2 regions of the Nocardia sp. XZ_19_369 genome follow, and region 1 is predicted to be linked to the other one. Evidence: riboswitches for the same ligand, from Rfam matches in the RefSeq annotation. Region 1 holds a riboswitch; the other holds the start of a gene.

Region 1 (14,504 bases):
CCGCGCCGAAGCCGTCGGTGAGTTCCTGGATCCGCTCGATCACGTCTTCGGCGCTCGCGTCGATTTCGTGGGTGGCGCCGAACTGCTTGGCCCAGGCGAGCTTTCGGGGATCGCGGTCGACCGCGATGATGGTCGCGGCCCCGGCCAGACGTGCACCGGCGATCGCGGCATCGCCGACACCACCGCAGCCGATCACCGCCACGCTGTCCCCGCGCGAGACATTGCCGGTGTTCATCGCCGCGCCGATGCCGGCCACCACGCCGCAGCCGAGCAGTCCGGCGACGGCGGGGTCGGCGGCGGGATCGACCTTGGTGCACTGTCTTTCGTGGACGAGTGTCTTGTCGGCGAACGCGCCGATGCCCAGCGCCGGGGTGAGCTCGGTGCCGTCGGTGAGCGTCATGCTCTTGCTGGCATTGCTGGTGTCGAAGCAGTACCAGGGCCGCCCGCGGCGGCACGCGCGGCATTCGCCGCAGATCGCCCGCCAGTTCAGGACGACGAAATCGCCCACGGTCACGTGGGTGACGGATTCCCCGGCGATCTCCACGATGCCCGCCGCCTCGTGCCCGAGCAGGAACGGGAATTCGTCGTTGATGCCGCCCTCGCGGTAGTGCAGGTCGGTGTGGCACACCCCGCACGACTGCACGCGCACCACGACGTCGTGCGGTCCGGGCTCGGGGATCACCACGTCGACCAGCTCGACCGGGGCGCCGGTGCGGCGGGCGATGACGCCGCGAACGGTTTCGGACACGAATCCTCCTACGGGGTGGCGATGGCCGCGGGCCGCCGCTCGATCTGCTTGCGGTACCTGGTGAACAGGCGTGCGTTGTCGATGGCGAAGACGGCGACCGATACGCCGTCGCGTTCGTAGAGCGCGGTGCACGACGGCGTGGACGGGTCGCCGTCGACGAAGCGCAGCACGTCGTCCGGTCGGCGGTGGCCCGCGAATTGGATCATTCGGCCGTACTGGCGTGACCAGAAATAGGTGGACGGCACGGGATCCGGTGCTGCGCCGGTCAGGGTGGCCGCCACGATCCGGGCCTGAGCGGTGGCGTTCGACCAGTGCTCGCAACGATGGAGTGCGCCCAGCTCATCGTGATAGGCGCGGGCGCAGTCGCCGATGGCGTAGATGTCGGGAACGGTTGTGCGGCAGCGGGAGTCGGTGACGAAGCCGTTGTCGATGCGCAGCGGCGAGTCCTGTGCCCATTCGGTGTTGGGGATCGCGCCGATACCGATGATCACGGCATCGGCGGGGAGCAGCGTGCCGTCGGTCAGCCGAACCGCGCTGACGCGGTGGTCGCCCACGAACTCGGCCACGGCGACGCCGGTGCGCAGGCGGACACCGTTGGCGGCGTGCAGATCCGCGCACAGCGCACCGAGGCGTGGGCCGAAGACGCCGGCGAGTGGGTCGGTGGCGAGTTCGATGATGGTCGCCTGCATGCCGAGAGTGGCGGCGGCCGAGGCCATTTCGGCGCCGATCAGGCCCGCGCCGACGATCGCCACGGTGCGTGCGGTGTGTAAGGAGGCGCGGATCGCGCGCGCGTCATCGACGGTGCGCAGTGTATGGATACCGGTCAGCGCCTGTGCGCCGGGTAATGATCGAGCGCGGGCCCCGGTGGCGAGCACCAGCGATTGCCCGGCGACCACTGTGCCATCGTCCAGAGTCACGCCGGGACCGCTTGCCGCCGAGGTGATTCCGGCTGCGCGGCGGCCGAGAAGCCAGTGGGTGCGTGGATCGTCGGTGCCGTCCGCCAAGGCGATATCGACGTCGCCGTGCAGGAATTCCTTCGACAGCGGTGGGCGGTCGTAGGGCGGGTGGACCTCATCGCCGATGACGGTGATGTCGCCGTTGTAGCCATGGCCGCGCAGCTCCCGTACCAGCGAGAACCCGGCCAACGAGGCGCCGACCACGACGAGGCTCATGGCTTCACCGCGCCGGCGTTCGGTTCTGTGATGCGCGTAGCGCGCCAGATGACTCGCTCGCTACCTGGCTCGGCCGCACTGACACGCGACTCCGCCATGCGCGCGGCGGACCGCAACGCACTCATGACGCGTCTTTCGACACCACGACGTCACCATCGAGCACCCGTACCGCATAGGTACGCACCGCGACCTTGGCCGGTGGCCCCGAGACCCGCCCGGTGCGCAGATCGAAACATGATTCGTGCAACGGGCATTCGACCGTGCAGTTCTCCACCCAGCCGTCGGCGAGGGACGCGTCCTGATGGGTGCAGGTGTCGTCGATCGCGAACAACCCCTCCGCGGTATGGAATACCGCGATCGGCGTGCCGTGGTCCGGCCGAACCGTGGCGACTTCGCCGACCGGCAGGTCCGCGATGCGCGCGACGAACAGTTCCGTCCCGGAGGGGGCTGGCTGTTTCGCAAGGGATTCCATAAACCCTCCAAGAGTTGCTCAGAGCGCAACTGATATCGCAATACGCAACAGTGTGCGCCGGTGAACGACACCCGTCAACCCCCGAATCGCCATGTGAACAACAGGTTTCCACCTGTTGACAGCGCGCCTTCGCAGGCGGACTATTTGTTGCGTAATAAGAATTCGTTGCGCTACAAGCAACACCGGAGGCACCCTTTGGCTAACCCGAAAGTTGTCATCATCGGAGCCGGGATAGTCGGGACATCTCTCGCCGACGAAATGACCGCACGCGGTTGGGCCGATATCACCGTGCTCGACCGGGGCCCCCTCTTCCGCACCGGCGGATCCACCTCGCACGCACCGGGTTTGGTGTTCCAGACCAACCCGTCCAAGACGATGACCGAGTTCGCCCGGTACACCACCGAAAAGTTCGGTGCGCTCGACCATTCGGACGGGCGGGCCTTCGACCCGGTCGGTGGCCTCGAGGTGGCCACGACCCCGGACCGCTGGCGCGACCTGCACCGCAAGGCGGGCTGGGCGCAGTCGTGGGGGATCGAGGGGCGCCTGCTGGATGCGTCCGAATGCGCGGCCCTGTTTCCACTGCTCGATATCGACCAGGTTATCGGCGGATTCCACACTCCGGCAGATGGTTTGGCGAATGCGCTGAACGCCGCGGCGGCTCAGGCGCGGGCGGCGACAAGTCGTGGCGCGCGTTTCCTGCCGAACCAGGAGGTGCTCGGCATCGCCGAGAGCGGTGGCCGAGTGGTCGGTGTGCGGACGGCCGACGGCGTGCTCGCGGCGGATATCGTCGTCTGCGCGGCGGGATTCTGGGGTGCGGAGTTGGCGCGAAAGGTCGGCCTCGTCGTGCCGCTGGTGCCGATGGCTCACCAATACGCCAAGACCGGACCGCTGGCCGCGCTGGCAGACCGCAGCCGGGCCGCAAGCCTGCCGATCCTGCGTCATCAAGATCAGGATTTGTATTTTCGCGAGCACGGCGATCGCATGGGCATCGGCTACTACGGCCACGCCCCGATGCCGGTGGACATGTCGACGCTGGAATCGGCCACCGCAGGCGAGGCGATGCCCTCGATGCTGCCCTTCACCGAGGCCGATTTCGCGCCGGCCTGGCGGGAATCGATGACATTGCTCCCGGCGCTCGGTGATTCGAAACCGGAAGAAGGCTTCAACGGGATATTTTCCTTTACCCCCGATGGCTTTTCGATCATGGGTGAGCACCGTGACCTCGCGGGATTCTGGGTCGCCGAGGCCGTATGGGTCACCCATTCGGCCGGCGTGGCCAAGGCGACGGCGGAATGGATCATCGACGGCGCGCCGGGCACCGACGTGCACGAGTGCGATCTCTATCGTTTCGAGGACGTCGCGCGCAGCGGGGAATTCATCATGCAGACGAGCTCGCAGGCCTTCGTCGAGGTCTACGACATCATCCATCCGCACCAGTATCGGACGGCGCTGCGCGGGCTGCGGACCAGCCCGTTCTACGGTCGCCAGCAGGAACTGGGCGCGTTCTTCTTCGAGGGTGGCGGCTGGGAGCGCCCCGCCTGGTACGAAATCAATGCCGCGCTGGCGCAACGACTTCGCGACGACGGGTTGCCGTTCCCGGTCCGCGACGAATGGTCGAGCAAGTTCTGGTCGCCGATCGCCGTCGCCGAGGCGCACTGGACCAGGGAACGGGTCGCGATGTTCGACATGACGCCGCTGACCCGTTACGAGGTCGCCGGTCCCGGCGCGCTGGAACTCCTCCAGCGGCTCACCACGAACAATCTGGACAAGAGTGTCGGCTCGGTGACCTACGCGCTGCTGCTCGACGAGACCGGCGGTATCCGCAGCGATTTGACCGTCGCCCGGCTCGGTCCGCAACGGTTCCAGGTGGGCGCCAACGGTCCGCTGGACTTCGACTGGTTCAGCAGGCACCTGCCCACCGACGGATCGGTACTGCTGCGCGACATCACCGGCGGCACCTGCTGTATCGGCGTGTGGGGTCCGAACGCGCGAGACCTGGTGCAGCCCTTGTGCTCCGACGATCTCTCGCATCAGTCGTTCAAATATTTCCGGGCCCTGCACACCCACCTCGGCGCCATCCCGGTCACCATGCTGCGCGTCTCCTACGTCGGCGAGCTCGGCTGGGAGATCTACGCGACCGCTGAATACGGCAACGCGCTGTGGGATCTGCTGTGGGCGGCAGGCGCCGCGCACGAGGTCATCGCGGCGGGCCGGATCGCGTTCAACAGCCTGCGCGTCGAAAAGGGTTACCGCAGTTGGGGAACCGACATGACCGCCGAGCACCTGCCCGCCGCCGCGGGTCTCGACTTCGCGGTGCGGATGACCAAGCCCGACTTCATCGGCAAGAGCGCTCTGGAACAGGCCGCCCCGCCGGGAAAGCTGCTGCGCAGCATTGTCTTCGAGAGTCCCTCGGCGATCGTCCTCGGCAAGGAACCGGTTTACCTGGACGGCTCGTGCGCGGGATACGTGACCAGCGCGGGCTACTCGGCCACCCTCGGCCGCTGCATCGCCTATGCCTGGCTACCCGCTGCGGTCGACGTGGGCGACACCGTCGAGGTCGACTACCTCGGCTCCCGCTACCCGGCGACGGTACACACCGAGCCGGTGGTGGATCCCGAGATGTCCAGGATCAAGAGGTAGCGACATGGCCACGGCTACACAGGGTTACGACGTCATCGTGATCGGCGTCGGCGGCATGGGCAGCGCCGCCGCCTATCACCTCGCGGCCCGCGGCCAGCGCGTGCTCGGGCTGGAGAAGTACACGCCCGCGCACGACCGAGGCTCCAGCCACGGCGGTTCCCGCATCATCCGGCAGTCGTATTTCGAAGACCCCGCCTATGTTCCGCTGCTGCTGCGGGCCTATGAGCTCTGGGAGCAGCTGGCCATCGACGCCGACCGCGAAGTCATTCGACGCACCGGTGGCCTGTATCTCGGCCCACCGGACAGCTTGACGGTCGCGGGCAGCCTGCGGGCGAGCCGCGAATGGTCGCTGCCGCACCTGGTTTTGGAGTCAGTCGACATCCGCCGGCGTTTCTCGCATTTCACGCCCGCGCCCGACGACATCGCGGTGTACGAGCCCAATGGCGGGTTCGCCCGCCCCGAACTGACCGTGCAAGCACACATCGACCTGGCGCTGCGTGCGGGCGCGACCCTGTCGTTCGGCGAAGAGGTACTGCGCTGGGCGGAAACTGATTCCGGCGTAACGGTGACCACGACCAGAGCTACTTATCACGCGGATCAGCTCGCCGTCTGCCCCGGCGCTTGGGCGCCACAGTTGCTGGCGGACTTCGGCATTCCGATCACCATCGAGCGTCAGGTGCTCTACTGGTTCGATCCGGTCGGTGGGACCGCCGCGTTCGAAGACCAGCCGATCTATATCGCCGAGGATGAGTCCGGCACGCAGATCTACGGCTTTCCCGCCATCGACGGACCGACCGGCGGGGTCAAGACGGCGTTCTTCCGCAAGGGCATCGTCTGCACGCCGGACACCATCGATCGCGTCGTGCACCCACCCGAGATCGAGGAGATGCGCGACCGCGTCGCCGCCCTGGTTCCGGCCGTCTCCGGTCCGTGCGTCCACACGGCGACCTGCATGTACTCCAACACCCCCGACCAGCATTTCGTGATCGCCCGCCATCCCGGCGGCACCCGCGTCACCATCGCCTGCGGCTTCTCCGGTCACGGCTTCAAATTCGTCCCGGTGGTGGGCGAGATCCTGGCCGACCTGGTCATCGACGCGAAGACCGCGCATCCCATCACACTTTTCGATCCGCAAAGGTTGGTGACCAGTGGAAACAACCTCGCATAGCGATTCCGGTGGGGCGACGCATGCGCCACCGGCGCTGATTCCGACCCTGGGTGGCAAGTGGTACGTCGACGACGCCGTCTTCGCGGCCGAACAGGAGCAGCTCTTCGAACGAATGTGGTTCTGCGCCAGCAGAACCGGCGATGTCGCACAGCCCGGGCAGTTCAGGCGGGTGCAGGTCGGCCGCGAGAGCGTCCTGATCGTGCGCGGTCGCGACGAGAAGTTGCGCGCGTTCCTGAACATCTGCCGCCATCGCGGCGCGATGCTGTGCACCGAGGACGCCGGACAGGTGCGCCGCAACCTGCAGTGCCCGTACCACGCGTGGACCTACGGACTCGACGGCACCTTGGTCGCCGCGCCGAACATGGGTGCGCTGAAGGACGCCACCGGCGCGGACATCGATCGGGTGGCCTACGGCCTCGTCCCGGTCGCGTTGCGCGAATGGCTCGGCTACGCCTGGGTCTGCCTGGCCGACGAGCCCCCGTCGTTCGAGCACGACGTGATGGGCGCGGTCACCGAACGCCTCGGCGACCCGGCGGCGATCGACGCCTACGAGATCGACACCCTGGAAGTGGGCCGCCGGGTGGTCTACGACGTCGCGGCGAACTGGAAGCTCATCGTGGAGAACTTCATGGAGTGCTACCACTGCGCGACCATCCACCCCGAACTCACCGAGGTGCTGCCCGAATTCGCCCAGGGCCTGGCCGCACAGGTGTTCGTCGGCCACGGCGCCGAATTCGGACCCGATATCGCCGGATTCACCGTCGACGGTTCCCCGGGTTTCGACCGGCTACCGGGGGTTACTCCCGAACAGGACCGGCGCTACTTCGCGATAACCATCAGGCCGACAGTTTTCGTCAATCTGGTCCCGGATCACATCATTTTTCACCGGATGTTCCCCGTGTCGGCCGACCGCACTATCGTCGAGTGTGATTGGTTGTATACCAAAGATGTGGTCGCCTCGGGACGAGATGTGTCCCGTTCTGTCGAATTGTTCCACCGGGTCAACGAGCAAGACTTCGCGGCATGTGCGCGAACACAACCGACCATGTCCTCCCGCGCCTACGGTAAGGGCGGGGTGCTCGTGCCCGCAGAGCACCACATCGCGGAGTTCCACGAATGGTTGTCCTGTCGGATCGGTGACGTGAGGTGAATGTGATGAATGGCGACCCTGATCTACTCATCGGCGGTCGATGGACGCACGCCGCGGACGGCGGGCTGCGGCAGATCACCGACCCGGCCAACGGCGCGGTCGTGGCCACGGTGGACGAGGCGACACCGCAGGACGCGCGCGACGCCGTCGCCGCCGCCCGGGCCGCGTTCGATGAGGGGAGCTGGGCCGCCACGCCGGTCATCGATCGGGTGGCGCTGCTGCTGCGGATCGCCGACCTGCTGGCCCGCGACAAGGAGCGGCTGGCGCGGCTGGAGACGGCGGACACCGGGAAGACGCTGGTGGAGAGCCGGATCGACATCGATGACGTGATCTCGGTGTTCCGCTATTACGCGGGCTTGGTCGGGGTGCAGTCGGACCGGCTGGTCGACGTGGGCGATCCGGCGGTGATCAGCCGGGTGGTGCGCGAGCCGATCGGGGTGTGCGTGCTGATCGCGCCGTGGAACTACCCGCTGCTGCAGATGTCCTGGAAGGTCGCTCCCGCGCTGGCGGCGGGCTGCACGATGGTGCTCAAGCCGAGCGAGGTCACCCCGCTGAGCACGATCGAGTTCGCCCGACTCGCCGAGGAGGCGGGTGTTCCCGCCGGGGTGTTTAACCTGGTGCAGGGGAGCGGCGCGGTTCTCGGCACGGCGTTGACCGACAACCCGGAGGTCGATTTCATCTCGTTCACCGGCGGGCTCGCCACCGGCCGGACGATCAGCCGGGTGGCCGCCGAGCACGTCACCAAGGTGGCGGTGGAGCTCGGCGGCAAGAACCCGCACATCATCTTCGCGGACGCCGAGTGGAACAGTGCCGTCGACCACGTGCTGACCGGGGTGTTCCTGCACTCCGGGCAGGTCTGCTCGGCGGGCACCCGGTTGATCATCGAGGAGTCCATCGCCGACGACTTCGTCGCGGAACTGGCGACCAGGGCCGAGCGGATCCGGGTCGGGCCCGGCCTCGATCCGGCCAGCGAGACCGGCCCGCTGGTCTCCGAGGAACACCGCGCGAAGGTGGAAGCCTATGTCGCACTAGGTATTTCGGAAGGCGCGAAGCTGGTGACCGGCGGCGCCAGGCCCGACGACCCCGCGCTGCGCGACGGCAGCTTCTACCTGCCGACCATCTTCGACCGCTGCGACCGGTCGATGCGGCTGGTGCAGGAGGAGACCTTCGGTCCGATCCTGACGGTCGAGCGCTTCAGCACCGAGGCCGAGGCGATCCGGCTCGGCAACGACACCGAATACGGTCTCGCAGCGGGGGTTCGGACCTCGGATGCGGCCCGGGGCGAGCGGGTGGTGCGCGCGCTGCGCCACGGCACGGTGTGGCTCAACGACTTCGGCTATTACACCGCCGGCGCGGAATGGGGCGGATTCAAGAGATCCGGCAACGGCCGCGAACTGGGCCCGACCGGATTGGCCGAATACCAAGAAATCAAACACATTTGGCACAACACGGCACCGAAGCCTGCGGAGTGGTTCAAGGGCGTCTGATCGTAGTTTCATTGTCGGCCGGACAGCCCGTACCGGCCATTACCGCGAAAGAGTAACGATGGTAGTCACAGAGCGCGGGGTGCCCGACGGTACCGGCATGGCGGATTTCGGCTACAAGGAATCCCTCGACCGCAGCATCGGGAAATTCGCCAGCTTCGCGGCCGGGGTCAGCTATATCTCCATCCTCACTGGCACATTCCAGCTGTTCTATTTCGGATTCGGCAGCGCCGGACCCGCGTATCTGTGGTCGTGGCCGCTTGTTTTCGTCGGACAGCTCGCCGTCGCGCTGTGCTTCATGGAACTCGCGGCGCGCTATCCGGTCGCCGGGTCGGTCTACAACTGGTCGAAGTCGTTGGGCAGCAGAATAGTCGGGTGGTCGTCGGGCTGGCTGATGCTGACCGCCTCGATCGTGACGCTGGCCGCTGTCGTGCTCGCGCTGCAGCTGAACTTGCCGCGACTGTGGAGCGGCTTCCAGATCATCGGCGACGGGACCGGCGAGTACGACTACGCGACCAACGCGGTGCTGCTCGGCACCATCATGATCCTGTTCACCACCACGATCAACGCACTCGGCGTGCGGCTGATGTCCCGGATCAACAGCGCGGGCGTATTCATCGAACTCATCGCGGCGGTGCTGATCGTGATCATCTTGGCGGCCAACACGACTCGTGGTCCGCAGGTGTTCTTCTCGACCCACGGTTACGGCGCGGGGGAGTCCGGCGGCTATCTCGGCGCATTCCTGGTGGCCTCGCTCGCCTCCGGCTACGTGATGTACGGCTTCGACACCGCGAGTTCGCTGGGTGAGGAGACGGTCGAGCCGCGGCGCACCGCGCCGAAGGCCATCCTGCGCGCCGTGCTGGCCTCGTTCGTGATCGGCGGGGGCATTCTGGCCTTCGCCGTGATGGCGGCGCCCGATCTCGACGATCCGCAGATCGGCAGCTCCAGCGGCGGGCTGCAATACATCGTCGAACAGGTGATGTGGGGTCCGCTCGGCACGATCTTCCTGTGCTGCATCGTGATCGCGGTGACGGTGTGCTCGCTCGCCGTGCACACCGCCGCCATCCGGTTGACCTTCGCGATGGCCAGGGACAACGCGCTGCCGTTCGGCGAGAAGCTCGCGCGGGTGCATCCCAAGACGCAGACGCCGGTGATTCCGGCCATCCTGATCGGCGTCCTCGCCGCGCTCATCCTGGTGGTCAATGTCGGCCAGCCCAAGATCTTCACCGTGCTGACATCGATCGCGATCATCATGATCTACCTGGCCTACCTGATGGTGACCGGGCCGATGCTGAAGAAGCGGCTGCAAGGGCAGTGGCCGCCGAAGGAACTGGCCGAAGGCGGCTACTTCACGATGGGACGGTGGGGCATGCTCGTCAATATCGTCGCGGTGGTGTGGGGCATCGGCATGGCGCTCAACCTGGCCTGGCCGCGCCCCGGGGTGTACGGCAGTCCCTGGTACAACACCTGGGGTGCGTTCGTCTATATCGGGCTGATCCTCGGTTCCGGCCTGCTGTGGTACGCGGTGAAGGGGCGCAATCGAATCGGCACGTTGGCCTCGCACGCCGCGGAGGTGCGGGCCGATGGCTGACACGGTGTTCGACTACGTGATCGCGGGCGGCGGGACCGCCGGGTGTGTGCTCGCCGCCCGGCTCAGCGAGGATCCGGACGTGTCGGTGTGCCTGCTGGAGGCGGGTCCCTCCGATGTCGACGATCGCGCGATTCTCGAACTCACCCGCTGGATGCACCTGCTGGACTCCGGCTACGACTGGGACTACCTGATCGAACCGCAGGAACGCGGCAACAGCTATCTGCGCCATGCCCGCGCGAAAGTGCTAGGCGGATGCTCCTCGCACAACTCCTGTATCGCCTTCTGGCCGCCCGCGGAGAATCTGGACGAGTGGGCCGCCCTCGGCGCGAAGGGGTGGAGCGCGGCCGAGGTGCTGCCCTACGTCACGCGGCTGGAGAACAACGACGCGCCCGGCGAGCAGCACGGGCGCACCGGACCTGTTCGGCTGCGCGATGTTCCGCCCGTCGACCCGTGCGGCCTGGCGGTGCTCGAAGCGGCAGCGGCGGTGGGTTTGCCGACGGTGCAATTCAACCGGGGTGCCACCGTGCGCAACGGGGCGGGCTGGTTCCAGATCAACGCGGCCGAGGACGGCACGCGCATGTCGACATCGCACGCATACCTGCATCCGGTGCTGAACTCGCGCCCGAATCTGGTGGTGCGCACGGACTGCCGGGTCAGCGAGATCCTTTTCGACGAGGCCCGCGGCGCGACCGGCGTGCGCTACCAGCGCCCCGACCTCACCGGCTACGACACCGTCTCGACCCGGCGCGAGGTCGTCGTCACCGCGGGTGCCATCGATACGCCGAAGTTGTTGATGCTGTCCGGGATCGGGCCCGCCGATCATCTGCGGGAGATCGGCATCCCGGTGCTGGTCGACGCGCCCGGGGTCGGCGCGAATCTGGACGACCATGTGGAAGGGCTGGTGTTCTGGGATGCCGCCAAGCCGATGGTTGAGACTTCGACGCAGTGGTGGGAGATCGGGCTCTTCGCGACCACCGACGAGGCGTTGCGCCTGCCGGACGTGATGATGCACTACGGCAGCGTGCCGTTCGATATGAACACCCTGCGCCACGGTTACCCGACCACCGACAACGGTTTCTGCCTGACCCCCAACGTGACCCAGGGACGCTCACGCGGCACCGTCCGGCTACGCACCCGTGACTTCCGGGATCGGCCGAAAGTCGACCCGCGATACTTCACCGATCCGGACGGTCACGACGAAAAGGTCATGCTCGCCGGTATCCGGCTGGCCCGCAAGATCGCCGAGCAGTCGCCGCTGCGCGAGTGGGTCGCCGCCGAGCTCGCACCCGGACCGGACGCGACCACCGACGACGAACTGCTGAGCTATATCCACGCCACCCACAACACCGTCTACCACCCGGCCGCCACCGCGCGGATCGGTGCGCCCGAGGATCCGCTGGCGGTGCTCGATCCGGAGCTGCGGGTGAAGGGGGTGTCGCGGCTGCGGGTGGTCGACGCGTCCGCGATGCCGAAACTGCCCGCGGTGAACCCGAACATCACGGTGATGGCCATGGCGGAGAAGTGCGCGGACCTGATCAGGGGATCAGCCTAGAATGACGGCGTCATGGCGAAACAGGATGGTGAGGACACAGGTAGGGCCGCTGCGGTGCAGTCGGTCGACCGCGCGCTGCTGGTGATGGAGATCATCGCCAAGCTGGGGCAGGCCGGCGTCACGGAGATCGCCGCCGAACTGGGTGTGCACAAATCTACCGTCTCCCGGTTGGTCGCCGTGCTGGAATCACGCGGTTACGTCGAGCAGCTCTCCGACCGCGGCAAGTACCGCCTGGGTTTCTCCATCGTCCGGCTGGCCGGATCCACCAGTGCCCAGGTCGATCTCGTCGGGCAGAGCCAGGGCGCGTGCAACGCGCTGGCGGCCGAAACCGGCGAGACCACGAATATCGCTGTGCTGGACGGTAATCGGATCATCAATATCGTCGAAGCGGCGGGTACCGGCTCGATCGCGCTGCGGTCCTGGGTCGGGCAGAGCTGCCCGGCACACGCCACATCGAGCGGCAAGGTGCTGCTGTCCGGACTCGCACCGGCGGCGCTGCGCAAGCAGGTGGGTCCGAAGCTGGAGGGCTACACCGTCAACACGCTGACCAAGGTCGCCGATCTGGCCGCCCAGCTCGTGGCGGTGCGCGAGAACGGGTGGGCAAGCGTGCGTGAGGAATTGGAGATCGGGCTGAACGCCGTCGCCGCCCCCGTCTTCGACAGCAACGGCGCGATCGTCGCGGCACTGAGCGTTTCGGGGCCGTCGTATCGGCTGGGTCCGGACCGCTTCGCGCCGATGGCGGAACTGGCGATCGCGAGCGCCGCGGACATCAGCCGGCGGCTCGGCTACTTCGGCTGACGGGCCGGGCTGGTGCGGCCGGGGTTCGCCATTGACAACGCGCGCGGCCGCCGACAATACTGAGTGCCGTATTGCGCAGTTGTTGCGCTATATGCAACAACTGAATATTCGCCGCACACGCAGCGGGAGATCTTCATCCAGTCGATGGAGAGCCGAAGGAGCAACACCTCCCGGGAAACTCTCAGGCCCAGTACCGCTGCGCATCAGGCAACTCTGAAAAGTAGTGCATCGAGGCACTCGCCGACGGGGCAAACGCGTAACGCGTGAATCTCTCAGGCCCTAGGACAGAGCGGGAGGAGCCACACTTACGCGCGCGCACGCGTCGACGAAAGGCTCCCCATGGCAGATCCCGCCGCCGATCTCCGCACCCCACTCGATGTCTCCCTGCGCGAATTCGACCCGGTGGTCGCCGCCATGGTCGATCGGGAGACCGACCGCCAGCAGCGCGGGCTGGAAATGATCGCCTCGGAGAACTACGCGCCGCTCGCGGTGATGCAGGCCCAGGGCACCGTGCTGACCAACAAGTACGCCGAGGGCTATCCGGGACGCCGCTACTACGGCGGCTGCGAGCACATCGACGAGATCGAGTCGCTGGCCCTGTCGCGGCTGCGCGCGCTGTTCGGCGCCGAATACGCGAACGTGCAACCACATTCGGGTGCGCAGGCGAACGCCGCGGTGATGCACGCGCTGCTGCGGCCCGGTGACAGCATTCTCGGCTTGGCGCTGGATCACGGTGGTCACCTCACGCACGGCATGAAGATCAACTTCTCCGGGCGGCTGTACGACGTTGCGGCATACCATGTTCGGGCCGAGGACCAGCTGGTCGACATGGCCGAGGTGGCGCGCCTGGCCGAAGAACATCAGCCGAAGCTGATCATCGCGGGCTGGTCGGCTTATCCGCGGCAGCTGGACTTCGCCGAATTCCGGCGGATCGCCGACCAGGTCGGCGCCTACCTGATGGTCGACATGGCGCACTTCGCCGGTCTCGTCGCGGCCGGGTTGCACCCCTCGCCGGTACCGCACGCACACGTCGTCACCTCGACCACGCACAAGACGCTGGGCGGGCCGCGCGGCGGATTCATCCTCGCCACACCGGAATTGGGCAAGAAGCTGGATTCGGCGGTGTTCCCCGGCCAGCAGGGCGGACCGCTCGAGCACGTGATCGCGGCCAAGGCGGTGGCCTTCAAGATGGCGGCCGAGCCTGCGTTCCGCGAACGGCAGGAGCGGACCCTCGCGGGTGCCCGTTTGCTGGCCGAGCGGCTGCTGGCCGAGGATTGCCGGGCCGCCGGTATCGGGGTGGTCAGCGGCGGTACCGACGTGCACTTGGTGCTCGTCGATCTGCGCGATGCGCCGTTGGACGGTAAGCAGGGCGAGGATCTGTTGCAGCGACTGGGAATCACGGTGAACCGCAACGCAATTCCGTTCGATCCGCGACCGCCGATGGTCAGCTCGGGCCTGCGGATCGGTACCCCGGCGCTGGCCGCGCGCGGCTTCGATATCGCGGCGTTCACCGAGGTCGCCGACATCATCGCGACGGCGCTGTGTACCGGCGAGGCCTCGGCGGCGCTCACCAAGCGGGTGGACGCCTTGGCGCAGCAGTTCCCGCTGTACGTCGGAATGCGGAATCCGGCGTGACCATCAGCGTTTTCGACCTGTTCCGGGTCGGTGTCGGTCCGTCGAGCTCGCACACGGTCGGGCCGATGCGCGCCGCGGCCGCGTTCGTTGAGCG
Region 2 (14,504 bases), 560 kb from region 1:
CTCTATTGTCGACCAAGCGACAGATAGGGCAGCTTCGGTCAGTGCGCCACCGCCATGTACCAACCGACGCGGAGTCGGACGGTGAACGGGACACGGTGGCGGAGAACTGCGAGTGGCGCCGCCGTCATGTCCCACACGACGCGGGGTCAGCTGGTGAGCGGGACACCGTGGCGGGCTCGTGGGCTGGGGGTCCATCCGTCCATGCTGGCCACCGCTGACTGCGGTTTTCGTTCTGGTGGTTATGAAGAAGGTCGATTCGATGTTGCCCGGGTCAGGCCGAATTGCTGTGGGCCAGCGGACTCAACTCAGCCCGACACACAGGAGGGGGCGGCGGGGGTTCCTGAGTCGCCGAGTACCCGAAAAGGTTCACCTACCAATGTATTCGCCCCGATAGTGCTGAGCGCGTCGTGTGCCGTACCCGGCTTTCCCCTTACGGTCAGGTGCGCGGGGGTCAGTTCCAGCGTGGCTGGCCGGCTGTGGTGGCGTCACGAGAGTTTCCGAAGCAAGTCAGGTGTGAATGGCCAGCTCCAGCCTGGGTAGTTTGGCTGACCGCTGTTACCTGACGGGGCTTTGGGGATCGGGCAGAGTCAAATGGTCGTTGGTGGAGATCACATAGCCACCATTTCACTCTGCTCGATTCCGACAAAGACCATTTGACTGTGCTCAACTCGGCACACACCGATCGGTTGACACCACATCCACCAGCCCCATGACCAAGTGGGGGCAATAACCGCGGGGGCGGTGTTGAATGACATGAGGCGGTCGTCCGAAGGAGGAACCATGGTGTCCGCACGCAAGATCGCGCGTTCCCCGATCACCTGGACGCTGGCCGTTCTGCTGGTGATCGGGCTCGGCGTGGGGCTGGCGCTGACTCAGCCGTGGCGGCTGTTCACCAACACCACCGTCAACGAGGCCGCACCCTCGGCCACCGCTCCGGCGGCGCCGGGTGCGACCGCCCAGCCGCGCACGCTCGCGCGCGGCAGCCTCATCTCGCACGAGCATCAGACCTCCGGCTCCGTGGTGATCCTGCAACTGCCCGACGGCAGCCGGGTGCTGCGGCTCGAGAACCTCGACACCTCCGACGGCCCCGACCTGCACGTCTGGCTCACCGACGCCGAGGTGCTGGAAGGTAAGGCGGGCTGGTTCGTCTTCGATGACGGCACCCATACCGATCTCGGCAGCCTCAAAGGCAACAAGGGCAGTCAGAACTATCCCATCGCCGCCGACACCGACCTGTCGGCACTGACCAGTGTCACGATCTGGTGCGAGCGATTCCGCGTCTCCTTCGGCGCCGCCCAGCTCCAGAGCGCCTGAGTCCGGAAATAAATGACCCGACAGCGGTAGGTCCGTTATGTCACCATGGGATTCGACGATGATCACCAGGTAGCGGTGATCGACGAGCGTATGGAGAGGAGGAGGTGGCGATGATTCCGATGAAGGCGAATGCCGCTGCGGTGCACCGATTGTCGACCGGCAAACCCGCATTCGACCGACAGCTGAGCTGCGGACATGAAGCCGGCCACCTCCCGGCCGATAGCTGACCGCCCTCCTCGCCCGCCCGCTCGACCTCTCCCGAAACATGGTGATTCCCATGCCATTTCGCCATGCCGCCGAACCTGCGGCACTCACCCCCGACAACTGGATACGCACCGGCGTGCTGGTGCTGAACGCCTCCTACGAGGCGCTCGACATGATCAGCGCCGACCGGGCCGTCGTGCTGCTGCTGGCGGGCGCCGCGGAGTCGATCGCCGACCGGGCACCGCACTTCCCGGTCCGCTCGAAGCACTTCGAGGTGCTGCTACCGGAGACCATCCGGCTGCTGCGCTACGTGTACATCGAGCACAGCGCGCGGGTACACGACGAGAGCCGGGCCACGCTGGCCGGCGTCCTGCGCCGCGACCGGAACCGGTGCGGCTACTGCGCCGCCTGGGCCCGCACCGTCGACCACATCCGCCCGCGCAGCCGGGGCGGCCCGAACACCTGGAGCAACCTCGTCGCCTGCTGCGGGCCCTGCAACACGACCAAGGCCGACCGCACCCCGGAGGAAGCGGGCATGCGGCTGCTGTGGCAACCCAAAGCACCCAACCACCACGTGAAGCAACAGCGGCAGATCTGGAAGCAGCTCGCCGCCACCTGACCCACCGAGAAAGGAGAGATCGCGATGACCGTTCGCAACCAGACCGCCGCGGTCGCGGAGCTGACCCTGGCCGAGCTGCTCCCGCTCTCGGACTCCCGAGAGTGGCATCGGGCGGCCTGCCGGGGTGATCCGCATCACGAGGCGTGGTTCCCGTACCCGTCGCAGGACTTCGACTACGCCCGCGGCGTCTGCGCGGGCTGCCCCATTCGCGCGGCCTGTGCCGAATTCGCCGCCCGCACCGGACAGTCCGGGGTTTGGGGTGGTCACGAGTTCGACCGCGGGCAGCTGATTCGCCCCTGAACACCGCCGCCGTGCCGCCGCGGGCACGGCGGCGGGCGTTTCGCGGCGGCTCGCCGATCTCGGCGAGCCCGCAAACCGCAGGTGAACATACACTGTGCAGCGTGGGCACTCATCGCAGCGGAGCCAGATCCCGAGGCATCAGCAAAGGTCCGGTTATCGCAGTGGTCGCCATCGTGCTGCTGGTCACCGGGGTCTTCGCATGGTTCCAATTACGGGACCGGGCGGCCGACGAGGACAGCGCCGCCGCGGCGGAGTGCGTGTCCGGCCCCTCGACGCTGTATGTGACCGCCGATCCGGACATCGCCACGCTGGTCCGCGCCGCCGCTGACCGGTACAACGCGACCAAACCACACGTGCGCGACCACTGCGCCCAGGTCGCGGTGACCGCGCAGCCCTCGGCCGCCATCGCCGCCGCCTTCACCAGCGGCAAGCCATGGGACCAAACCCTCGGCCCGCAACCGGTGCTGTGGATCCCCGATTCGTCGCGCTCGATCGAGGCCATGCGAGTGCCCGGGCTGATCGAAGGCACGCCCGCACCCATCGCGGTGAGCCCGATAGTGCTCGCGGTGCCCGACGAATTGCGTGGCGCGCTCGACCAAGCCAAGACCACCTGGGCGGATCTGCCACGCCTGCAACAGGGTTCGCTCAGCGACATCGGCCTGTCCGGCTGGGGCGGCCTACGCATGGCGCTGCCGCCCGGCGATGCTTCGCTGGCCGCCGCCGTCGCCGTCGGGTCCGCGGTCTCCGGCGCCGAGCCGCTCACCGAGCAGGCCGCACAGTCCGGCCAGGCCGTGTCCGCCATCTCCGGACTCGCGGCCGGCGCACCCGAGGCACCGCACACCGCCGCGGCGTTCGGCATCATCGCGAGCGCGCCGCAGACCGCCACCGTGCACGCCGTCGCCACCACCGAACAGCAGGCGAAAACCCAACCGGGACTTACCGTCTACCAGCCGACCGGTGCCGCACCGGTCGCCGACCACCCCGCCGCGCTGATGTCCGGCCCCTGGGTGGACAAGACGCAGAATCTGATCGGCGGCCTCTTCGCCGACTTCCTGCGCGCCCCCGAGCAAGCCCAAACGTTCACCGCCGCAGGCTTCACCACCGCGGCGGCGACCACCCCCGTGCCGGCACGCGCCGCGCTCGACAAAGTGCGCGACACCATGGCCAATCCGGTGCTCGGCGTGCAATCCACTGTCCTGGTGGATGTCTCGGCGTCCATGACGACCACCGACGGTTCGATGACCCGGCTAGCGAATGTCCTGGCCGCCCTGAACTCCACGATGACCGTGATGCCACCCGACTTCGGCCTCGGCGTCTGGACGTTCGGCAAGAACCTCGACGGCAACACGCCGTACAAGGTGCAGGCCGCCACGGCTCCCCTCACCAACGAGCAGCGCACCAAGCTCAGCACAGCCTTGAATGCCGTGCGCGCCAGCGATGTTCGCGCCGATCAGGCTTACCCGACACTGATCGCCGCGTACAAGAACGCGATCAAGGAGTACACCGCAGGCCGCACCAATTCGGTGCTGCTCATCACCGACGGGCCCGAGGACGACTCGACGGTCACCGGCGCGAAACTCGCCGGCGACATGGCCGCCGCGATCGACAAGGCCCATCCGGTGCGCGTCGATATCATCGTGATCGGCGGGCAAGGCACGCAGACGCTGAAGAGCATCTCCGAGCAGTCCGGCGGCACCTACACCCGCGTGGCGACCTCCGACGATCTCAAATTCGCGTCCGCCGTCGTGCAATCCCTCACCACGCCGTAGCGAACTCTCCCGCAACGGCTTTCGCACGCTACAGCGCGTGCGGGAAGTCAGCAGCCTGCGCCGATGCATCAGAGCAGCTTGCACCGTGCCCGCCCTTAGACGCACAACTCGCCGCCCAGATGAAGGCGCCCTCCAGCTGATTCAGCTGGAGGGCGCTTTCGTTGGTCAGTCGGCAGAAACGACTGCCTACCCGGTCCCTGTCACTCGGCGTACGCCTCGAGCGGCGGGCACGAGCACACCAGGTTACGGTCGCCGTAAGCCCCGTCGATCCGGCGCACCGGCGGCCACACCTTCGCCCGCGAATGCCCGAGACCCCGTGGGTAAACAGCGGTTTCGCGACTATACGGGTGCTCCCATTCCCCGACCAGGCTGGCCGCGGTATGCGGCGCACCACGCAGCGGGTTGTCGGTAACCGGCCACACCCCGGCCGCCACCTGATCGATCTCCTTACGGATCGCGATCATCGCCTCGATGAAATCGTCCAGCTCGGCGAGGTTCTCGCTCTCGGTGGGCTCCACCATCAACGTGCCCGCCACCGGGAAACTCATCGTCGGCGCGTGGAATCCGTAGTCCGCCAGGCGCTTCGCGACATCATCGACGGTGACACCGGTCTGCTTGGTGATCTCCCGCAGATCCAGAATGCACTCGTGCGCGACCATGCCGTGCTCGCCGGTGTAGAGCACCGGGAAGTACTCGTCCAGCCTGCGCGCGATGTAGTTGGCCGACGCGATCGCCGTCAAGGTGGCGCTGCGCAGCCCGTCCGCGCCCATCATTCTGATGTACGCCCAGGTGATCGGCAGGATCGAGGCGGAGCCGTAGTTCGCGGCCGACACCGCGTGCGAGTCGGTCACCAGCGGATCGCCCGGCAGGTACTGCGCGAGGTGCGACCGGACCGCCACCGGGCCGACACCCGGACCGCCGCCGCCGTGCGGGATGCAGAACGTCTTGTGCAGGTTCAGGTGGCTCACGTCGCCGCCGAACTTGCCCGGACGAGCAAGGCCGACAAGAGCATTCAGGTTCGCGCCGTCGACGTACACCTGACCGCCCGCGTCGTGCACCAGCTCGCACAGCTCGGCGACCTCGTGCTCGTAGACGCCGTGCGTGGACGGGTAGGTGATCATGATGCAGGCCAGCCGGGCGGCGTGGTCGGCGATCTTGGCCCGCAGGTCGTCCAGGTCGATATCGCCGTTCTCGCGGCACTTGACCACCTCGACGCGCAGCCCGGCCATCGCCGCCGAGGCCGCGTTGGTGCCGTGTGCGCTGGACGGGATCAGGCAGGTATCCCGGTGGGTGTCACCACGATCCAGGTGGTAGCGCCGGATCGCCAGCAGGCCCGCGTACTCGCCCTGGCTGCCCGCGTTGGGCTGCAGGCTCACCGAGTCGTAGCCGGTGATGGCGCACAGCCACTGCTCCAGATCGGTGATCACCTGCAGCAGGCCGGGGGCGTCCTCGACCGGCGCGTACGGGTGCACGCGGGCGAAGCCGGGCCAGGTGATGGCCTCCATCTCGGCGGTCGCGTTGAGCTTCATGGTGCAGGAGCCGAGCGGAATCATGCTGCGGTCCAAGGCGATATCCTTGTCCGACAGCGACCGCAGGTAGCGCAGCATGGCGGTTTCGGTGTGGTACTTGGTGAAGGCCGGGTGGTCGAGGAAATCGGAGGTGCGGTTCTCGATCGCGGCGACCGGGGCCGGCTCGCTCTGCTCGGCCGACAGTGTGGTGCCGAAGGATTCGAGCACGGCCGCGACATGCGCCTCGGTGGTCGCCTCGTCGCAGGCGATGCCGACATGATCGGCGTCGACCAGGCGCAGGTTGATCCCGCGCGACTTCGCCTTCGCGACAACGGCTTCCGCACCACCGGGCACGTGCGCGAGCACGGTATCGAAGAAGGTGTCGTGCACGACCGCACCGTCGAGCCCGGCGGCGATGGTGGCCGCGTGCCGGTGCACGCGGCGGGCGATCTCGCGCAGCCCGTCGGCACCGTGGTAGCTCGCGTACATCGCCGCGACGATGGCCAGCAGCACCTGCGCGGTACAGATGTTGGAGGTGGCCTTCTCGCGCCGGATGTGCTGTTCCCGGGTCTGCAGCGCCAGCCGGTAGGCCACGTCACCGTCGGCGTCCACCGAGACGCCGACCAGTCGGCCCGGCAGCTGCCTGGCATACGCCGTGCGCACTGCCAGATACCCGGCGTGCGGCCCGCCGAAGCCGAGCGGCACACCGAAACGCTGGGTGGTGCCGAAGCAGACGTCCGCGCCCTGGTCGCCGGGCGAGGCGATCAGCGTCATCGCCAGCAGGTCCGCGCCGACCGCGACCAGCGCGCCACGCTCGTGCGCAGCGCTGATCAGCGACGTCCAGTCCACTACACGGCCCGAGGCGCCGGGAGCCTGCACCAGCACGCCGAAGAACTCACCCTCGGGCAGCTCGCCGCCCGCCAGGTCAGCCGGAACGAGCTCGATACCCAGCGGCTGGGCCCGGGTGGTCAGCACGGTTTTGGTCTGCGGGAACAGATCGGTGTCGATGACCAGGCGCGCCGACTTGGACCGGCTGGCCCGGTGCAGCAGGGTCATTGCCTCGGCGGCCGCGGTGGCCTCGTCGAGCATGGACGCGTTGGCCACGTCCATGCCGGTCAGCTCCGACACCATGGTCTGGAAGTTGAGCAGCGCCTCGAGCCTGCCCTGGCTGATCTCCGGCTGGTACGGCGTGTAGGCGGTGTACCAGGCCGGGTTCTCCAGCAGGTTGCGAACGAGCACCGGCGGGGTCAGCGTGTCGTAGTAGCCGAGACCGATCATCGAGGTGGCCACGGTGTTCGAGTGGGCGAGCCCGGCGAGTTCGGTGAGCACCTCGTGTTCGGTTGCCGCGGGCGGCAATCCGGAAAGTCCGGAGCCGTCCAGGATGGTGGCCGGCAAGGCCTTCGTGGCGAGCTCGTCGAGCGAGCCGACGCCGACGACGTCCAGGATCCGGGCGAGTTCGCCCCGGTCGGGTCCGATGTGGCGATCGGCGAATGAGCGAGTCACGGCAGCTCCCATGGGGTCGGGCGGGTCGACGGCGGTCGACGGGTACCAGCCCTCCCCCTCTGTTTTGTTGCCTGAGAGATTCGGACGCTGCGGCCTACTCGAAGGCCGAGCCCCTTTCCCCATCGGCGGGCAGCCCGAAGCCACCGCTTTCCAGAGGCGCCCAAGCCCGCACGGTCCCTGTTGCCTGAGAGATTGACGGGGAGGTGCTGCTCCTTCGGCGCCCGGACTCTGACGAACCCAGGACTCTCCCGCACGGCGTTGGCGCGCCACCAGTTTAAGCCGATGACACGCCGGAACGTGTCACTGGTCCCGTCCCGGCGGTGTCGCGCTCGTCACGTGCAGGTCAGGACCGTTCCAGCAGAAACATAGTTAGATGCGCATATCTACTTAACGACATGTTCTTTGGAACTCCATAAGCCGTGGCCGGGTCCCCGCCCGCTGCACCAGAAATCAAGTGCCACACAGCACAACACCCCGCTACCCTCGACATGTCGGGGAGACGGGGTGTTGTTTCGGTTGGCTACTCTTAACCGGTCTTGCGGCCCATCCGCGCCTTGCGGCGATAGGACAGCTCGTCCTCCGGCCGCTCCGTCACCGCGGACGCGCGTTCCGCGGGGAAGTTGGCGATGGCGCCGGTGAGTTCGTGCATGGCTCCGCTGATGGCGATGCCGAAGACGCCTTGCCCGCCCTGCAGTAAATCAACTACCTCCTCGGCCGAGGTGCACTCGTACACCGAGGTACCGTCGGAGAACAGGGTGATGCCCGCGAGGTCCTGCACTCCCCTGCTGCGTAGGTGGTCGACCGCGATGCGAATGTTCTGTAGCGAGATGCCCGCGTCGAGCAGCCGCTTCACGATCTTGAGGACGAGGATGTCCTTGAACGAGTACAGCCGCTGGCTCCCCGAGCCTGCGGCGCTGCGGATGGAGGGCACCACCAATCCGGTGCGCGCCCAGTAGTCGAGCTGCCGGTAGGTGATCCCGGCCACCTGGCATGCACTGGGTACCCGGTAGCCGACCAGATCGTCGGGAACCGAGTCGTCCGGGAACAGGCCTGGCTGTACCACATCCTGCGATTGCTCTGCCACTGACCACTCCCTTGCTTCGCCGACGGCTAGCCTCATCGATGACCCGGCTCCGTTTCGACCACTGCTTGTACTGACGACCTGGCCAAAACGGACGTGGCCCAACTATCGAGATTACTCCCCTTGATTGTCCAGGGAGCACCATCATCGAGCCAAACGCGACGCGCGGTTGAAGTCTCGACCTCTGGTTCAGCTCCGCGCGTCGTCGGCGTGGCGGCACCGGGGCGGCGGATGGGCCGGTCAGCTGTCGGTGGCCTTGAAGTCGTCCGGTGAGACGGATTCGAGAAATTCCTTGAACTTCTCCACCTCATCCTCGCGCTCGTCCGGCATGACCAGCCCGGCTTCCTCGAGCACCGGCTCCTCGGCGTAGATCGGGCAACCGACCCGCAAGGCGATCGCTACCGAATCCGACGGCCTGGCCGAGATGTGCAGATCGTTCTCGAACACCAGGTCCGCGTAGAAGGTGCCTTCCTGCAGGTCGACGATGCGCACCTCTTTGAGGGTATGCCCGAGCTCGGTGATCAGGATCTTGATCAGATCGTGGGTCAGCGGGCGGATCGGGGTCACCCCCTCCTGCTCCAGCACGATCGCGGTCGCCTCGGCCTGCCCGATCCAAATCGGTAGGTACCGATCCCCCGATACCTCACGAAGCAGCAGCACGGGTTGGTTCTGTGGCTGCTCGACACGAATGCCGATTACACGCATTTCACTCATGCCAGCACCTCGCTCACGAAATTTCGCCCCGGCACGCGCGACACACGCTGTGACATGATTCGTTCGCTACGCTCACTCATCGCACTGCCTCCCAATACTCGCCGGCCGCCCGGCACGACCACCGCCCAGCTCGCCGTACCAACGAGTCTAGGCGAACCCGCGCGGGTGCAGTGATCGGTGTGCACAGCCGAAATCGGCGTGTTGGATGACCGAAACATGGCACGGATCGCGCGTCGGCGGTCGAACGGGATGTTCAGCCGCCCAGCGACGTCCGCACCGACGACTTCACCAGACAGGTGTGCAACGTCAGCGACAGCGCCGCGAGTTCGCGCACTGTTTCTTCGGCGCGGGCGCGGGCACCGGCGTCCCGGCTCTTCGCGATGGGGGCGGCGATCTGTGCGACCAGCGCGGCCTCCCGATCGGCGGCCAGCTTGAACGCACGCAAATGCCGTGCCTCCAAACCGAATTCGGCCATCGCCTTGGCGGTCCTCGCGAGCGTCACGTCGTCGCCGTCGAAGAATCCGGCCGGGCCGGGCGTGATGAGATTCGCGCGAACCAGATCGTTGAGGAAGGTCTCGTCGATGTCGGCCTGCGCGAGCAGATCGGCGCGGGTGAGCCGTATTTCGTGATCGAAACGCAGATCATCGGGGGAAATCTCGCTGGGCACCACGCCGAGCCTCCTCGGCGCCGCGGCACCGTTCCGATTTCCGCCGGGAGCGGCCGGGTGCTCGGAGTCGGACGCTGCCGACTCCGACGCACCCGCACGGCCGGAGTGCGCCCGGGCGCGGGCTTCGCGCACCCCGAGCGTCGCCGCACCGCTGTCGATCGCTTCGAGTTGTTCCTTGATCACCTTCAGCGGCAGGTACTGATCGCGTTGCGCGGTCAGCACGAACCGAAGCCGTTCACAATCGGCGACGGAGAATCTGCGGTAGCCCGAGGGCGTGCGCTCCGGCCGGATCAGGCCTTCCGCTTCGAGGAAGCGAATTTTGGAGATGGTGACGTCCGGAAAATCCGGGCGCAGCAGGTCGAGCACGGAGCCGATCGACATGCCTCCGCGGGCCCACTGCGCCGCGCCCGTCACTGCGCCGAATCCGTCACGACACCGAGTTCCTTCATGACCCCGAGCCCTTCACGTCTCGAAAGAACCCAGCGTCGCGTGCTCATAGGCTGCCTGCACCCGCAGACGGCTCGTTCACCTGGGCCCGCGGTCCGGTGAGGAACACGAGACGGAACTTGCCGATCTGTACCTCGTCGCCGTTCTGGAGTTCCGAGGAGTCCACCGGCTCCCGATTCACATAGGTGCCGTTCAGGCTGCCCACATCGACAACCTGGAACGAATCGTCGTCCTGGCGGAACTCGGCATGCCGACGGCTGACGGTGACGTCGTCGAGAAAGATGTCACTGTCGGGGTGGCGGCCCGCCGACGTCGTCGGCTGATCCAGCAGGAACCGCGAGCCCGCGTTCGGGCCGCGCTTGACGACCAGGAGGGCCGCACCAACGGGCAGACCCTCGACCCCTTGGACCGGCTGTTCACCGGTCGGCTCTCCGGAGCGCGACGCGTCGACCTCGTTCAGGAAATCCGCGCGGAAGACCGACGTCGTCTCGGCCGCGGTCTCCCCGTAACCCGGGTCTTTGTTCTCGCTCACCGTTTCTCTCCTCCTCGAACCTGATTATCCATGCAAGCAGGTGATACCTGTGGCACCACGACCTGCCGTCGAGTCCCTAGATTCCCGACAATGACTGTCGGCGCATCTGTTGGCATTGACCGTACCCTGCCAGGGCGTGCCCGTGCAGGTAGAACCGGGAAGGCTGATTCAGCCCCCGATAACTCCTTGATAACCTGCCGCATCCAGCAGTTCACCGAGGGTGGTGTCGAGGCCCGCGGCGTCCGCGATCTCGAGTTCGAACAACCATCCGTCGCCGTACGGATCGGTGTTCAGCGTTTCCGGCTGCTGCACCAGATCCTCGTTCACCGCAACAACTTTCGCGGCGATCGGGGCGTAGATGTCGGACACGCTCTTGGTCGACTCGACCTCGGCGATGCTGTCCCCGACGACGACGTCCTTGTCGGTTTCGGGCAGCTGCACGAACACAACGTCACCGAGTTGAGACTGTGCGTAGTCGGTGATGCCTACCCGAACCCGGGTCGGGCTGATCCGCTGCACCCACTCGTGCTCCTCGGTGTAGCGCAGATCTTCGGGGGTCTGGGTCACAGGCCGTCCGTCCTTTCCGTTGTGATCGTGTGGGCGCAACTCTATGCGAGGGTCGAGACAATGTTCGACTCGACGCCGTCGGTCAGGTCGAGCGGTGTGGCACAGCCGGTATCGCGCGGGCGACGGCGATCGCCTTACCGGTGTAGAGCAAGCCGGTCCATACATACACAGCCGTGCCCCAGACCAGTAATGCCCCACCGAAGGCGCGTCCGAAACCGTCCAGCGCCCAATCCATCTCCCCGGCCAGCAACCAGGGCAAGGCCGACATCAACGCGAAGGTGGCCGCCTTGCCGAGATAGATGACATCGGGCGGGGGCAGATCGCGGCGTTTGTAGACCGAGAGCGTCAGGGTGAGCACCAGATCGCGGCCGACCAGGATGACCGCCACCCACCAGGGGATCAACCCACGGATCACGAACGCCGCCAAGGTCGTCACCAGGTACAACCGGTCCACGAACGGATCGAGCAGAGCACCCAGGCGCGAGGACTGATCGAGCAGTCTGGCCAGCTTGCCGTCCAGGAAGTCGGTCACCCCGCTGGCGATCAGCAGGACGAACGCCCAGCCGTCGGCGTGTTCGACCAGCAGCAGCCACAGGAACAGCGGAACACCCAGCAGCCGCACGACACTCAGGACATTCGGGACGGTGAGGATGCGGTCGTCGAACACACCGCCTGCCGCGCCGTCGGTGTCGGCGCGCTCCCCCGGTTCCGTGGTGCCCGATTCGGTTGTCACGCCCCGTGCTTACCGCACCGGACCCGTTCGACGCCATCCGGGCACGCCGGTTTCCGCGATATCGCCGGGTAACGATGGTTTCCACCACAGCCCGCGCGGTGACAGAATGAGTATGAAATCGTCTCATCTGCCGGTACGGTGAGTGACCGGCCCGATGGGCCGGTGAACGAGAGGAAGTCATGCCCGCATTCGACTACGACGTGGTGGTGATCGGCTCCGGATTCGGCGGCAGCGTGAGCGCGCTCCGGCTGACCGAGAAGGGGTATCGGGTCGGCGTGCTCGAGGCGGGCAGACGCTGGCCCGCCGAGGACATCCCCAAGTCGAATTGGAATGTGCGCAAATCGATTTGGGCGCCGCGACTGGGCCTGACCGGACCGCAGCGGATCAGCGTGCTCGGCAAGTGCGCGGTGTTCTCCGGCGCTGGCGTCGGCGGCGGCTCCCTCATCTACGGCAATACCCTGTACGAGCCGCTGTCGAACTTCTACACCGACAAGCAGTGGGCCCACATCACCGACTGGCGGGCCGAACTCGCGCCGTATTACGACCAGGCCCAGCGAATGCTCGGCGTGGCGCCGAACCCGCGGCTGACCCCGGCCGACGAGGTGATCCGCGAGATCGCCGAGGACCTCGGCGTCCCCGAGACCTTCCATCCGACCAATGTGGGCGTGTTCTTCAACGAGAGCGACCCGGGCGCCGAAGTGGACGACCCCTATTTCGGTGGCGTCGGCCCCCGCAGGCGCGGCTGCGTGCACTGCGCGCAGTGTTTCACCGGCTGCCCGCACAACGCCAAGAACACCACCACCACGAACTACCTCTACCTGGCCGAACAGGCGGGCGCCGAGGTGCATCCGCTGACCACCGCCACCGAGGTGAGGCCGCTGCCCGAGGGCGGCTACGCCGTGCAGACCGAGCGCTCGGACCGCTGGGTGCGCAAGGAGCGCAAGACCTTCACCGCCGAGCAGGTGGTCTTCGCCGGCGCCGCGCTCGGCACGCAGAAGCTGCTGCACAAGATGCGCGACGAGGCAGTGCTGCCGCATCTCTCGCCGCGCCTTGGCGAGCTGACCCGTAGCAACTCCGAGGCGATCCTCAATGTGGTGAGCCGCTCGCGTCGCGACTTCGCCGAGGGCATCGCGATCACCTCGTCGATCCATCCGGCCGAGGACACCCACATCGAGGTGTGCCACTACGGCAAGGGCCAGAACGCACTGTTCCCGATGTCGGTGCCGATCGTGGACGGCGGCGCGTTCCGGTTCCTGCGCTTCCTCCTTGCCATCCTGGTGCATCCGCTGGTGTTCCTGCGCAGCCTCAATGCCAGGCGCGCCTCGGAGAAGTCGGTGATCCTGCTGGTCATGCAGTCGCTGGACAACTCGCTGACCTCGTTCCGCAGGCGCGGGCTGCTCAAGACGAAACAGGGCACCGGCGAGCCCAACCCGACCTGGATCCCGATGGCGCACGACATCGGCCGCCGGTTCGGTGAGAAGGTGCACGGTGACACGCACGGGCTGGTGATGGACGTGTTCAACATCCCGGCGACCGCGCACTACATCGGCGGCTGCGTCATCGGCGACACCCCGGAAACCGGTGTCGTCGACCCGTATCAGCGGGTGTACGGCCACCCCGGCCTGCATGTCGCGGACGGCTCCGCGGTGACCGCCAACCTTGGTGTCAACCCGTCGCTCACCATCACGGCGCAGGCGGAGCGGGCGATGGCGTTCTGGCCCAACAAGAACGAGGCCGACCCGCGTCCGGAACTCGGCGCGGCATACCAGCGGATCGCCCCGGTGCCGCCGAAGCAGCCCGTGGTGCCCGAGTCCGCCCCCGGCGCGTTGCGGCTGCCGATCACTCCGGTGGATCGGACGGTGCCCGCCACCTGAGACCGGTGGTGCCGCAGCCGACAGCTGGGGTTATAGCCGTCCGAACGTGGTGAAACCGACACCCGCGCAGGCTCCGGCAACCGCTAGCGTCAGCAGCGTGTCAGACAGTCGTATCGATCTACGCTCCTACGTTCCCGCGGCGGAGGTGCGTGCTCGCGGCGAGGCCGTGCGCGAGCGCGTGCCCGTCGACGCCAGGGATCGGGCCGCCGAGGGCGCTCGGCGGCCCGATGTGCTGGAGTTCATCGCCGCGAGCAATGCGGGCAGGCTCACCCACCTGGTGCCGCTGCGGATCGGCCGGATGATGGCGTCCCCGTTCACCTTCTACCGCGGCGCGGCCGGGCTGATGGCCGCCGATCTCGCGGACGGACCCGACACCGGGCTCACCGCTCAGCTGTGCGGCGACGCGCACGCCGCGAACTTCGGCCTGTACGGCACGCCACGCGGCGAAATCATCATGGACATCAATGATTTCGACGAGACCATCGCCGGGCCGTGGGAGTGGGATCTGGAGCGCCTCGCGGCCAGCCTGGTGCTGGCGGGCCGGGAAAGCGGTGCGGGCGAAGACGACTGCCGCACGGCCGCTCATGACGCTGCCCGCGCCTACCGCCTCGTGGTGGCCCAGCTGGCCGAGCAGCCGTTCCTGGAATCGTGGAGCGCGCTGCCCGACGAATC

What was found. A riboswitch is a leader RNA that binds a small molecule or an ion and turns the genes downstream of it on or off. The one in region 1 is predicted to bind glycine.
Region 2: it holds a riboswitch for glycine, as region 1 does, so the genes downstream of both, gcvP (aminomethyl-transferring glycine dehydrogenase) here and glyA (serine hydroxymethyltransferase) in region 1, are expected to answer to the same signal.

What each region holds. Positions count from the first base shown of each region.
Region 1 covers NZ_JACVED010000002.1:572,030-586,533, forward strand. Annotated here, with positions in the region: gene IBX18_RS08605 (S-(hydroxymethyl)mycothiol dehydrogenase) at 1-748, opposite strand, end outside; gene IBX18_RS08610 (NAD(P)/FAD-dependent oxidoreductase) at 757-1,920, opposite strand; gene IBX18_RS08615 (bifunctional 3-phenylpropionate/cinnamic acid dioxygenase ferredoxin subunit) at 2,042-2,392, opposite strand; gene IBX18_RS08620 (FAD-dependent oxidoreductase) at 2,588-5,032, shown strand; gene solA (N-methyl-L-tryptophan oxidase) at 5,037-6,200, shown strand; gene IBX18_RS08630 (aromatic ring-hydroxylating dioxygenase subunit alpha) at 6,181-7,350, shown strand; gene IBX18_RS08635 (aldehyde dehydrogenase family protein) at 7,356-8,837, shown strand; gene IBX18_RS08640 (APC family permease) at 8,896-10,425, shown strand; gene IBX18_RS08645 (GMC family oxidoreductase) at 10,418-11,977, shown strand; gene IBX18_RS08650 (IclR family transcriptional regulator) at 11,990-12,775, shown strand; glycine riboswitch at 12,979-13,073, shown strand; gene glyA (serine hydroxymethyltransferase) at 13,115-14,410, shown strand; gene IBX18_RS08660 (L-serine ammonia-lyase) at 14,407-14,504, shown strand, end outside.
Region 2 covers NZ_JACVED010000002.1:1,134,886-1,149,389, forward strand. Annotated here, with positions in the region: gene IBX18_RS11185 (DM13 domain-containing protein) at 781-1,314, shown strand; gene IBX18_RS11190 (HNH endonuclease) at 1,592-2,137, shown strand; gene IBX18_RS11195 (WhiB family transcriptional regulator) at 2,162-2,437, shown strand; gene IBX18_RS11200 (VWA domain-containing protein) at 2,539-4,206, shown strand; gene gcvP (aminomethyl-transferring glycine dehydrogenase) at 4,407-7,229, opposite strand; glycine riboswitch at 7,379-7,478, opposite strand; gene IBX18_RS11210 (MerR family transcriptional regulator) at 7,744-8,337, opposite strand; gene IBX18_RS11215 (bifunctional nuclease family protein) at 8,539-9,012, opposite strand; gene IBX18_RS11220 (MerR family transcriptional regulator) at 9,266-10,060, opposite strand; gene IBX18_RS11225 (FHA domain-containing protein) at 10,173-10,658, opposite strand; gene gcvH (glycine cleavage system protein GcvH) at 10,827-11,225, opposite strand; gene IBX18_RS11235 (CDP-alcohol phosphatidyltransferase family protein) at 11,308-11,892, opposite strand; gene IBX18_RS11240 (GMC oxidoreductase) at 12,138-13,832, shown strand; gene IBX18_RS11245 (DUF2252 domain-containing protein) at 13,930-14,504, shown strand, end outside.